DNA from 4 places in the Micromonospora sp. NBRC 101691 genome. Region 3 is predicted to be linked to each of the others. Evidence: riboswitches for the same ligand, from Rfam matches in the RefSeq annotation. Region 3 holds a riboswitch; each other region holds the start of a gene.
The links. A riboswitch is a leader RNA that binds a small molecule or an ion and turns the genes downstream of it on or off. The one in region 3 is predicted to bind cobalamin.
Positions count from the first base shown of each region.

Region 1: linked by a shared signal. The riboswitch ahead of QSK20_RS23780 (ABC transporter substrate-binding protein) and the one ahead of bluB (5,6-dimethylbenzimidazole synthase) in region 3 are both predicted to bind cobalamin.
Region 2: linked by a shared signal. The riboswitch ahead of QSK20_RS21875 (FecCD family ABC transporter permease) and the one ahead of bluB (5,6-dimethylbenzimidazole synthase) in region 3 are both predicted to bind cobalamin.
Region 4: linked by a shared signal. The riboswitch ahead of QSK20_RS10300 (energy-coupling factor ABC transporter permease) and the one ahead of bluB (5,6-dimethylbenzimidazole synthase) in region 3 are both predicted to bind cobalamin.

Region 1 is NZ_BSTB01000017.1:142,691-144,881, forward strand. Features, by position in the region: gene QSK20_RS23780 (ABC transporter substrate-binding protein) at 1-805, opposite strand, end outside; cobalamin riboswitch at 835-1,014, opposite strand; gene QSK20_RS23785 (TetR/AcrR family transcriptional regulator) at 1,167-1,793, opposite strand; gene QSK20_RS23790 (FAD-dependent monooxygenase) at 1,860-2,191, shown strand, end outside.
Region 2 is NZ_BSTB01000015.1:76,134-78,324, reverse strand. Features, by position in the region: gene QSK20_RS21880 (ABC transporter ATP-binding protein) at 1-425, opposite strand, end outside; gene QSK20_RS21875 (FecCD family ABC transporter permease) at 422-1,456, opposite strand; cobalamin riboswitch at 1,501-1,684, opposite strand.
Region 3 is NZ_BSTB01000005.1:104,845-107,035, forward strand. Features, by position in the region: gene QSK20_RS11015 (Rieske (2Fe-2S) protein) at 1-436, opposite strand, end outside; gene bluB (5,6-dimethylbenzimidazole synthase) at 529-1,155, opposite strand; cobalamin riboswitch at 1,208-1,379, opposite strand; gene QSK20_RS11025 (EamA family transporter) at 1,449-2,191, shown strand, end outside.
Region 4 is NZ_BSTB01000004.1:359,792-361,982, reverse strand. Features, by position in the region: gene cbiQ (cobalt ECF transporter T component CbiQ) at 1-283, opposite strand, end outside; gene QSK20_RS10305 (energy-coupling factor ABC transporter substrate-binding protein) at 283-600, opposite strand; gene QSK20_RS10300 (energy-coupling factor ABC transporter permease) at 597-1,277, opposite strand; cobalamin riboswitch at 1,308-1,477, opposite strand; gene QSK20_RS10295 (ABC transporter substrate-binding protein) at 1,699-2,191, shown strand, end outside.

The DNA.
Region 1 (2,191 bases), on a different contig from region 3:
CGTCGGGGTCGCGGTCGGCGACCGTCTCCCAACCGCTGTCGGCCCACGCTCCGGTCAGGTCGGCGAAGGCGTTGGTGACGCCGACCGCCGACATGATCATGCCCGGGCCGCCGCAGCAGGCCCCCACGCTCGGGGCGTCGGTGCCCGCGTCCCACCAGAGCACGGAGAGCTTCGCGGCGTCGTCGATCCGGTCCGCCGCGGCGGCGAGCCGGGTCCGCTGGTCGGCGATGAGCTTCTCGGCCCGCTCGGGGACACCGAAGATGGCCGCGATGTCGCGGATCTCGGTGAACACGTGGTCGGTGGTGAGCTTCGCCGGCCGGTGCGGTGCCGGGCAGCCGGCCGGGGAGAGGTACGAGCCGACGCCGAGTTTCGCCAGTTCGGCCCGGTCACCGGCCCCCTCGTCACCGAAGGCGCTCTGGAAGGAGCCGTAGACGAAGTCCGGTTCCGCCTCCAGCAGCTTCTCCCGGGCCGGGTACTCCTTGGCCAGCACCGGCACCGTGGCGTACGCGTCGGCGTACTCGGGCAGGATCGCGTCGTCCAGGTACGCAGTCCCGGCCATCCGGTCGGCCAGGCCCAGGGCCAGCATGATCTCGGTGGCCGGCTGGTTCAACGTCACCGCCCGTTTCGGCGGCGCGGCCACGGTGACCGGCGTGCCGCAGTTGGTCACGCTGACCGGGGCGGCCGACGCCGGGGCGGTCGCGGGGTCGTCGTCCGCCGCACCACAGCCTCCGAGCAGGAGGACCAGAACGGTCAGCGGCGCGGCGGCACGCCGGGACAGGGTGGACCAGACAGCACGCTCGCGCATCGGGATCGCCTTCCAGCACCTCGTGGACGGTTCGTCACAGTGCCGTGGCCGGTCTCCTGGCTTACGGGTGGTGCGTCCGTGACCGGCCTTCCCAGGCGTACGCCCAGTGGCCTCTTTGACGACGAGGGTCGCGGACTTCCCGATAACAGTGGCGAGGGCCGCGCCGGTATCTCACCGGCTTCCCGAGCACCACGGCAGCGTCACCCTAGCCGCTGGCCCGCCGGGGTGTCACGGTGACGAACGCCACGAAGATGATCGACATATCGGTCCACAGCCGACGACCGGATGCCCCAGCGGACGCCGCCCAGGTGGCGGCAGGGCGTCCCGACGGGCAGGCGGCCGGGCGGGCGTCCGTTGCGGATCAGCGGCCGGTCAGCGCGCGGAGCAGGCTGCGGATGGCGTCGCGCAGGTCGGCGCGGCTCTCCTCGGTGCCGGGGATGGGTGCGCTCAGCCCGCCGGTGCCGACCAGCCGGTCGAAGAGCAGGCCGTCGACGAAGGCGAGGAACTGGTCGCCCTGCCGGTCCGGGTTCGCCGCGCCGGCTCGGGCGAGGATGTCGCGGGCCTGTTCCCGCATGACGGTGCCGTGTTCGAGGATCTGCCGCAGCCCGTGGTGGTGGGTGGCCTCCAGTTGGCAGGAGTACCGGGCCAGGACCCGGTCCCGGCCGGTGCTGAGCCAGGTGTCGAAGAGCGCGGCGATGCCGGTGGCGAGGCGGTCGAGGTCCGCCGGGGTGAGCGGTGGCCGTTCTCCGGCGGGTGCGTCGACCGGCAGCCGGCGGGCGGCGAAGTCGACGCGGTTCAGGTCGACCAGGCGCTGCACCACCGCCTCCACCAGGGCCCGGCGGGTCCGCAGGTACGCCGATGTGGTGCCGGCCGGCATTTCGGCTCGGGCGTCGACCGCGCGGTGGGTGAGCCCGCGCATCCCCCGCTCGGCGATCAGCGTGATGGCCGCGTCCGCCAGCAGTTCAACCCGTTTTGCCCGGCCCGTCACTGTGCCCCTCCCTGGTGGTCCGTCCGCCGTAGTATGGCCTTCTACACCTGTAGAAGGATGGCGGGCGTGAGAGGTTCTCAGGCGGTGGTGGTCGGTGGTGGCATCGGCGGCCTCGCCACGGCGGTCGGACTGCTTCGGGCCGGGTGGCGGGTGACCGTCCTGGAACGGGCCGCGGAACCCGGCGAGGTGGGTGCCGGGCTCACCATGATGGCCAACGCGCTGCGCGCGCTCGACGCCCTCGGCCTCGGTGACCGGGTCCGCGCCGCCGGCCGGGTCGGACCGACCGGCGGGCTGCGCACCCCCACCGGCCGCTGGCTGTCCCGGATGGACAGCGCCGACATGGCACGCCGGCTGGGCACCACCACGCTCGGGGTCCACCGGGTCGACCTGCACCGCAT
Region 2 (2,191 bases), on a different contig from region 3:
ACGGTGTCGATCCGGCCGGCCAGTCCGACGGCGTCGAGGGCACCGAGCACGACATCGCGCTCGGTGCGGCCACCGCGGGCCCAGGGACGGGTCTGCGGCACCCGGCCGAGGGCGACCATCTCCCCGACCCGCAGCTCGGACGTCGTCACGTCCTCCTGCGGCACGTAGGCGAGCTGCCGGGCGCGTTCCCGGTTCGGGAGCCGCCGCAGATCGACCAGTCCGCCCCGCCCGTCGGCGATCAGCGCGGTTCCGGAGCTGGGGTGCAGCACTCCGGCCAGCACCCGCAGCAGCGTCGTCTTCCCGGCACCGTTGACCCCGACGATCCCGAGCCGGCTGCCGTCGGCGACGTCGAGGTCGACTCCACTCAGCACGGTGCGGCCGCCCATCCGGGCGGAGACGTCGTGCAGGCGCAGGGCGGGGGTCATCGGTCACCACCGAACCGGTACGAACCTCGGCCCATGAGCAGCAGGAACAGGGGCGCCCCGAGCACGCCCGTCACCACGCCCAGGGGAATCTCCTGCGGTCGCACCATCACCCGGGCCAGCACGTCGACCCAGACGAGGAAGACCGCACCCGCCACCGCCGCGACCGGCAGGACGACCCGGTGCCGGGCGCCCACCACCAGCCGGGCCGCGTGCGGAACGATCAGCCCGACGAACCCCACTCCCCCGCTGACCGCGACCAGCACACCGACGACCACGGACAGGATCACGAACAGCGCCGTACGCAACGCGGCCACGTTGATCCCGAGAGCCGCAGCCGTCTCCGGCCCGGCTGCCAGCGCGTCGAGCCAGCGATGCACAACCAGCAAGCCGGCCGCGAGGACGACGACGAACACGGCGGGTATCACAAGCTTTTCCCAGGTGGCTCCGCCGACGCTACCCAGCATCCAGAACATCACCGAGTTCGCCGCGCGCTCATCGTCGCTGAGAAAGACCAGCAGCGAGGCGATCGCTGAGAACCCGGAGGAAAGGACGACACCGGAGAGCACCAGCCGGATCGGGGTCAGTCCGCCCTGCACGGTGGCGATCAGCCAGATCAGCAGCGCGGATCCGACCGCCCCCAGCAGCGCCCCGGTCGAGACTGCGTAGAGGCCCAGCCCGGCAAGCGCGCCGGTGGTGAGGGCCGCGGTGGCACCCACCGAGGCGCCCGAGCTGATACCCAACAGGTAGGGATCGGCCAGTGAGTTGCGTACCAGGGTCTGCATGCCGGCCCCGGCGATCGCCAGGCCCGCGCCCACGACCAGCGCCAGCAGCGCGCGGGGCAGGCGCAGTTCCCAGATGATGACGTCCCAGCGGCCGGCCGGCCTGCCGGAGAAGCGGTCGGTGACCGCCGCGACGACCTCGGTGAGCGGGATTCGCTCGGAACCGAAGGCCAGCGAGGCGATCACGCTCAGGACCGACGCGACGGCCAGCACGAGCAACAACGGCCAGAACGGCAGCCTACGCCGGGGCATGATGCGGCCTCTCAAGTCTGGAGACCCTGATCGCGAGAGTCCACTGACGAGCATGTGAGCCGACAGGTCTTCGGACTTGGGGTCAACCGGCGGCACGGCCTTCCCAGAGAAGTACTCTCCAGTGGCGAAATCGTGCCGCCGTCGCCCGTACCGCTGCGCGCCAGTCCCGGAATCTCACCGGAGTTCCCTGGCATCCCTCAGGATGCGGTCGACTCGACCGGGACAGTACCCGCACCAGGCGGGTTCCGCCACTGAGGACTCCGCCCTCGTGACATCGACCACTGATCTGCGTCGAGCCGCCACGGCGTGTGCGAGATCCCCCGCGATCGCCGGGAACTCAGCGGCCGCGGGTGACGACTGCCACTTCGACGACCGCGTCCGCACCGATCGATGAATCCAATTCCGCCGATGCCCCGCCGGCCACCCACCCCCGGTCCGCCACTGATTTCGGCCCGCTGCTGCGGCTGCACTTCTACGCGGGCATCCTGGTCGCCCCGTTCTTGCTGGTCGTTGCCCTGACCGGGGCCACCGACACCACCGGCCCAGCCGCCATCCGGGCTTTCAAGGTCAGAACTTCGCGACCGAGTCACCGCCAACGACGACGAGATCACCAGGGATACCCACGTCAGCGTCACTGCTCGACGCCGCCGAGCGCGTCGGCGAGGCACATCCCATGGCTGGCCTTGGTCGGACAGCCAGGGTCGCCGTGGTTGCGCAGCTAGGACCGCAGATGGT
Region 3 (2,191 bases):
CGAGTCCGAGGTACGCCAGCGTCCGCCCGAGGTTGTGCCGCCCGCTCAGCCGGGCGGCGAGCGACCCGGCGTAGCAGGCCAGGCCGACGGTGTTCGAGGCGGCGTGCACCAGCCCCACCCGGCGCTGCTCCCGGTTCAGGGCCGCCCAGTCGTTGAGCCCGGTCACGGCGGCCGGCAGTGCGCTGGCCGTACCGACGGCCACCAGTGCGGTCGCCGCCCGCCGCTGGCCCGGCATCGCGTCGAGGACGGCGGCGCTGATCCACGCGCCGACCGGCACCTGCACCAGCGCCGGATGCAGCGGATGCCCCAGCCAGACGCCGTGCAGCAGGTCACGGACGCGCTGCGGTCGGAGGGTGCTCTGGACCGCCCGCTGGAGGCGGTCGCCGACCCGGTCCAGGCCGGCGGCCTGCTCGATCCTCATCAGTAGTGCTCGCACCCGTACCGACTTCCCGGTCCGGGAGCCCGCAAACCGGGCGGCGGTGACCATTTCGCCGCCGCCCGGCGTGACCGGGCAGCCCGTCGACGGGTTCAGTCGCGCGGTGTCCACCGGTCGTCGTGGATCGCCTCGGCGAGCGGGCGGGCCTGCCGCCAGCCGTGCCGGGCCAGGTCCGGCACGGTCTCGAAGTGGGTGACCGGGCCGAGGCAGAGCCAGGCGACCGGCCGGATGCCGGCGGGGATGCCGAGCAGGTCGGCCAGCCAGGGTTCGCGGTAGAAGGAGACCCAGCCGACGCCGAGTCCCTCGGCCGTGGCGGCGAGCCAGAGGTTCTGGATGGCCAGGCAGGTCGAGTAGAGGCCGGTGTCGGCGATGGCGTGCCGGCCGAGCACCGCCGGCCCACCCCGCGACTGGTCGTGGGTGACGACGATCGACAGGGTCGACTCCAACACGCCATCGATCTTGATCCGGGCGAACCGTTCGGCCGCCTCGCCCGCCAGAGTGGCGGCGAAGACGTCCCGCTCGGTGCGGACGTGCTCGTGGAACCGGCGGCGCGTGTCGGCGTCCCGCACCACGACGAAGTCCCAGGGCTGGGAGTACCCGACGCTCGGGGCGGCGTGCGCCGCGGTGAGCACCCGGTGCAGCGCCTCGTCGGGCACCGGTTCCCCGGTGAACTGGGCGCGTACGTCCCGGCGGCGGTGGATGACGTCGTACAGGTCCATGGGCAGGCTCCCGCTGCGCTCGGCCCACCCGGGCAGGGGTGGGCGCGTGACGCGAGGCCGGTCTTCGGACTCCCGGATCGACGCCGTGCCGTCCGCCTTCCCAGCCCTCGCGGACCAGTGGCTGCGCTGTTCGCGCGTGGACGGTGGCTCCCCGGTCACCGCGGCGGGCCCGTGCCGGATTCGCACCGGCTTCCCGATTCTCCCCGCTCGCGCGGGGCACCTCACTGTGTCGTGCCGCCAGCATGGTAACCGGCGGACGGGATTCCGGTCGCCCTCCGCAGGGGTCGGACGGCATGCTGCACCCCATGTACGCGCACGCCCTCCGTTCACAGCCGGTTCCCGCCTCCACCGTCGCCCGGCTCGTCGGCACGGTCGGTCGTCCCGACGCCGTACCGCCGCCGGTGCTGATGCTGCTCGGGATGTTCTCCACCCAGCTCGGCGCGGCCGTGGCCAAGCAGTTGTTCGGCACCACCAGCCCGGGGGGCACCACCACGCTGCGGCTCGGCTTCGCCGCGCTGATCCTGCTCGCGATCGCCCGTCCCGGGCTGCGGCTGGGCTGGCGTACCGGTGGCCTGGTGGTCGGCTTCGGCCTGATGCTCGCGTTGATGAACCTCAGCTTCTACGCCGCGCTGCACCGGGTGCCGCTGGGCGTGGCGGTGACCATCGGCTTCGCCGGGCCGCTGCTGGTGGGGCTGGCCGGCAGCCGTCGGCTGCTCGACGCCGGCTGGGCGGTGCTGGCCGGCGGCGGCGTCCTGCTGATCAGTGGCCTGGGCGGGGCGTCGGTGGACGGCCTCGGGCTGTTCTTCTGCGTCGCCACGGCCGTCGGCTGGGCCGGCTACGTGGTGTTCGGCGGGGCGGTCAGCAAGCGGATCCCCGGCAGCCGGGGGCTGGCCCTGGGCATGGCCGTCGGCGCACTCGCCGTGCTGCCGTTCGGCGTCGCGGGGAGCGGCACCGCGCTGCTCGACCCGTGGATCCTGCTGCTCGGCCTCGGTGTCGCGCTGTTGTCGTCGGTGCTGCCGTACTCGGCGGAGATGTC
Region 4 (2,191 bases), on a different contig from region 3:
GGTTCCAGCCCAGCCGGGTCGGGGAGTGCACGGAGACCAGCAGCGGCACCGCGGAGGTGGCGATGAACAGCGCCGGCACCCGGGCCGCCCGCAGCAGCAGCGGCACCGGCACCCGGGCCGGGCCGACCAGCAGCAGCGCGGCGGCGGCGCCCGCCAACGCGGCGCCCGGCCAGGTCGGCAGGGCCACCGCGCACACCAGCAGGCCGAGCGCCAGCAGCGCCTTCTCGCCCGGGTGCCGTCCCCGCCAGGGACCGGTGTGCGCGGCGACGTCGAGGGCGAACACTAGCCGTTGGCGGCGTCGGCGTCGCGCATCCGCTGCCGGGTGCGGGCGACCCCGAAGTAGTAGCCGAGGAACCCGGCGCCCACCGCCGCCTGGAGGGCGAACAGGCCCGACTCGATCTCGCCGGAGGGCGGCTCGTAGATGGAGGAGAACCACGGTTCGTAGTCCGGGTGGTCGGCGACGATCGTCTCCTCGGCCTGGGCGTCCGCCCCGGTGAACGGCTCCTCGGCCGAACCGCCGAGCCCGAGCACCAGCGGAGCCACCGCCAGGGCGACCACCGCCAGCAGCAGGAGCAGGTTGACCCGTCCGAAGCGCTTCACGCCGCTACCTCCTGGGGCTTGCGCAGCACGCCGAGGCGCCGCAGCTCGTCTCCGCTGACCCGGGTGAGCAGTCGCACCACCAGCACCGACAGCAGCCCTTCGCTGATCGCCAGGGGGATCTGGGTGACGGCGAAGATGCCACCGAACTTGACCACCGCGCCGAGGAAACCGGACGCCGGGTCGGGGAACGCCAGGGCGAGCTGCACGCTGGTGACGCAGTAGGTGGCCAGCCCGCCCAGCGCGGCGGCCAGGAACACCGCCACGTCCAGGCTGCCGCCGAGGCGGCGGGCCAGCAGGTAGACGCCGTAGGCCACCCAGGGGCCGACGATCGCCATCGAGAAGATGTTGGCGCCCAGCGTGCTCAGCCCGCCGTGGGCCAGCAGGACCGCCTGGAACAGCAGCACGATGCCGCCGAGGACGCTCATCACCGGTGGTCGGAACAGCACCGCGCCGAGGCCGGTGCCGGTGGGGTGGGAGCAGGACCCGGTCACCGACGGGATCTTCAGGGCCGAGAGCGCGAAGGTGAAGGCGCCGGCAGCTCCCAGCAACAACTTGGACTCAGGGTCCTGACGGACCTGCCGGACGAGCGCCCGGCTGCCGTGGACGACGAAGGGTGCGGACACCGCGAACCACGCCGCTGCCTGCACCGGGGGTAGGTACCCCTCGGCGATGTGCATCGAAGACCTTCCTCTCCAACACCTCGTGGACGAGATCACACCGTCAAGGCCGGTCTCCTGGCTCCCGGATCGACGCTTCCTCCGGCCTTCCCAGGCCGTCGGCCTAGTGGCGCAAGTCGGAGGTCACTCCCCGGTCACAGTGGCGAGGGCCGCGCCGGTCTTCCACCGGCTTCCCGAGCACCTTGACGGCGAGAGGCTATCGACCGGCGACCGGCGGGGCAAGAGCGGTGATCCACCTGCGGCGGGCTGCCGACGTCGTCGGTGGCCGGTGGTGGTCCCGAGGCGCAGGTCAGCCAGAGGGTCGGCGATGTGATGACCATCCTCCGGGCTGCTATTGCAACCTCTTGGCAACTACGCAAGGATCGCTTCGCGGTCGGCTCGCGGCCGCGCCACGTCGTCGACCCAAGGAAAGAGGGACCCTGTGCGGTCTGCGCGGATGGTGGCTCTGCTCGCCGCCGGTCTGGTCGCCCTGTCCGCCTGCTCGGCCCCGACGGACACCCCCGCCGGCGACGGCGGCGACCGGCTCGTGGTGGCGACGGCGGGCGAGCCGGACACGCTCAACCCGGTGCTGAACTACGGCGTCGACGGCGGCTCGCTGATCTTCGACGGCCTGGTCGCCCGCGACGACCGTAACCAGCTCGTGCCGGCCCTGGCCCGGGAGCTGCCGACCGTGTCGGCCGACGGGCGGACGGTCACGGCGAAGCTCCGCGACGGGGTGGTCTTCCACGACGGCAGCCCGCTGACCGCGCAGGACGTGGTCTTCACCTACCAGGCGGTACTGGACCCGAAGGTCGACTCGACGCTCCGTTCCGACCTGGACATGCTCGCCGCCGTCGCCGCGCCCGACCCGTCGACCGTGGTCTTCACCCTCGAGTACGCCTACGCGCCGTTCCTCCAGCGCCTCGCGCTGGGCA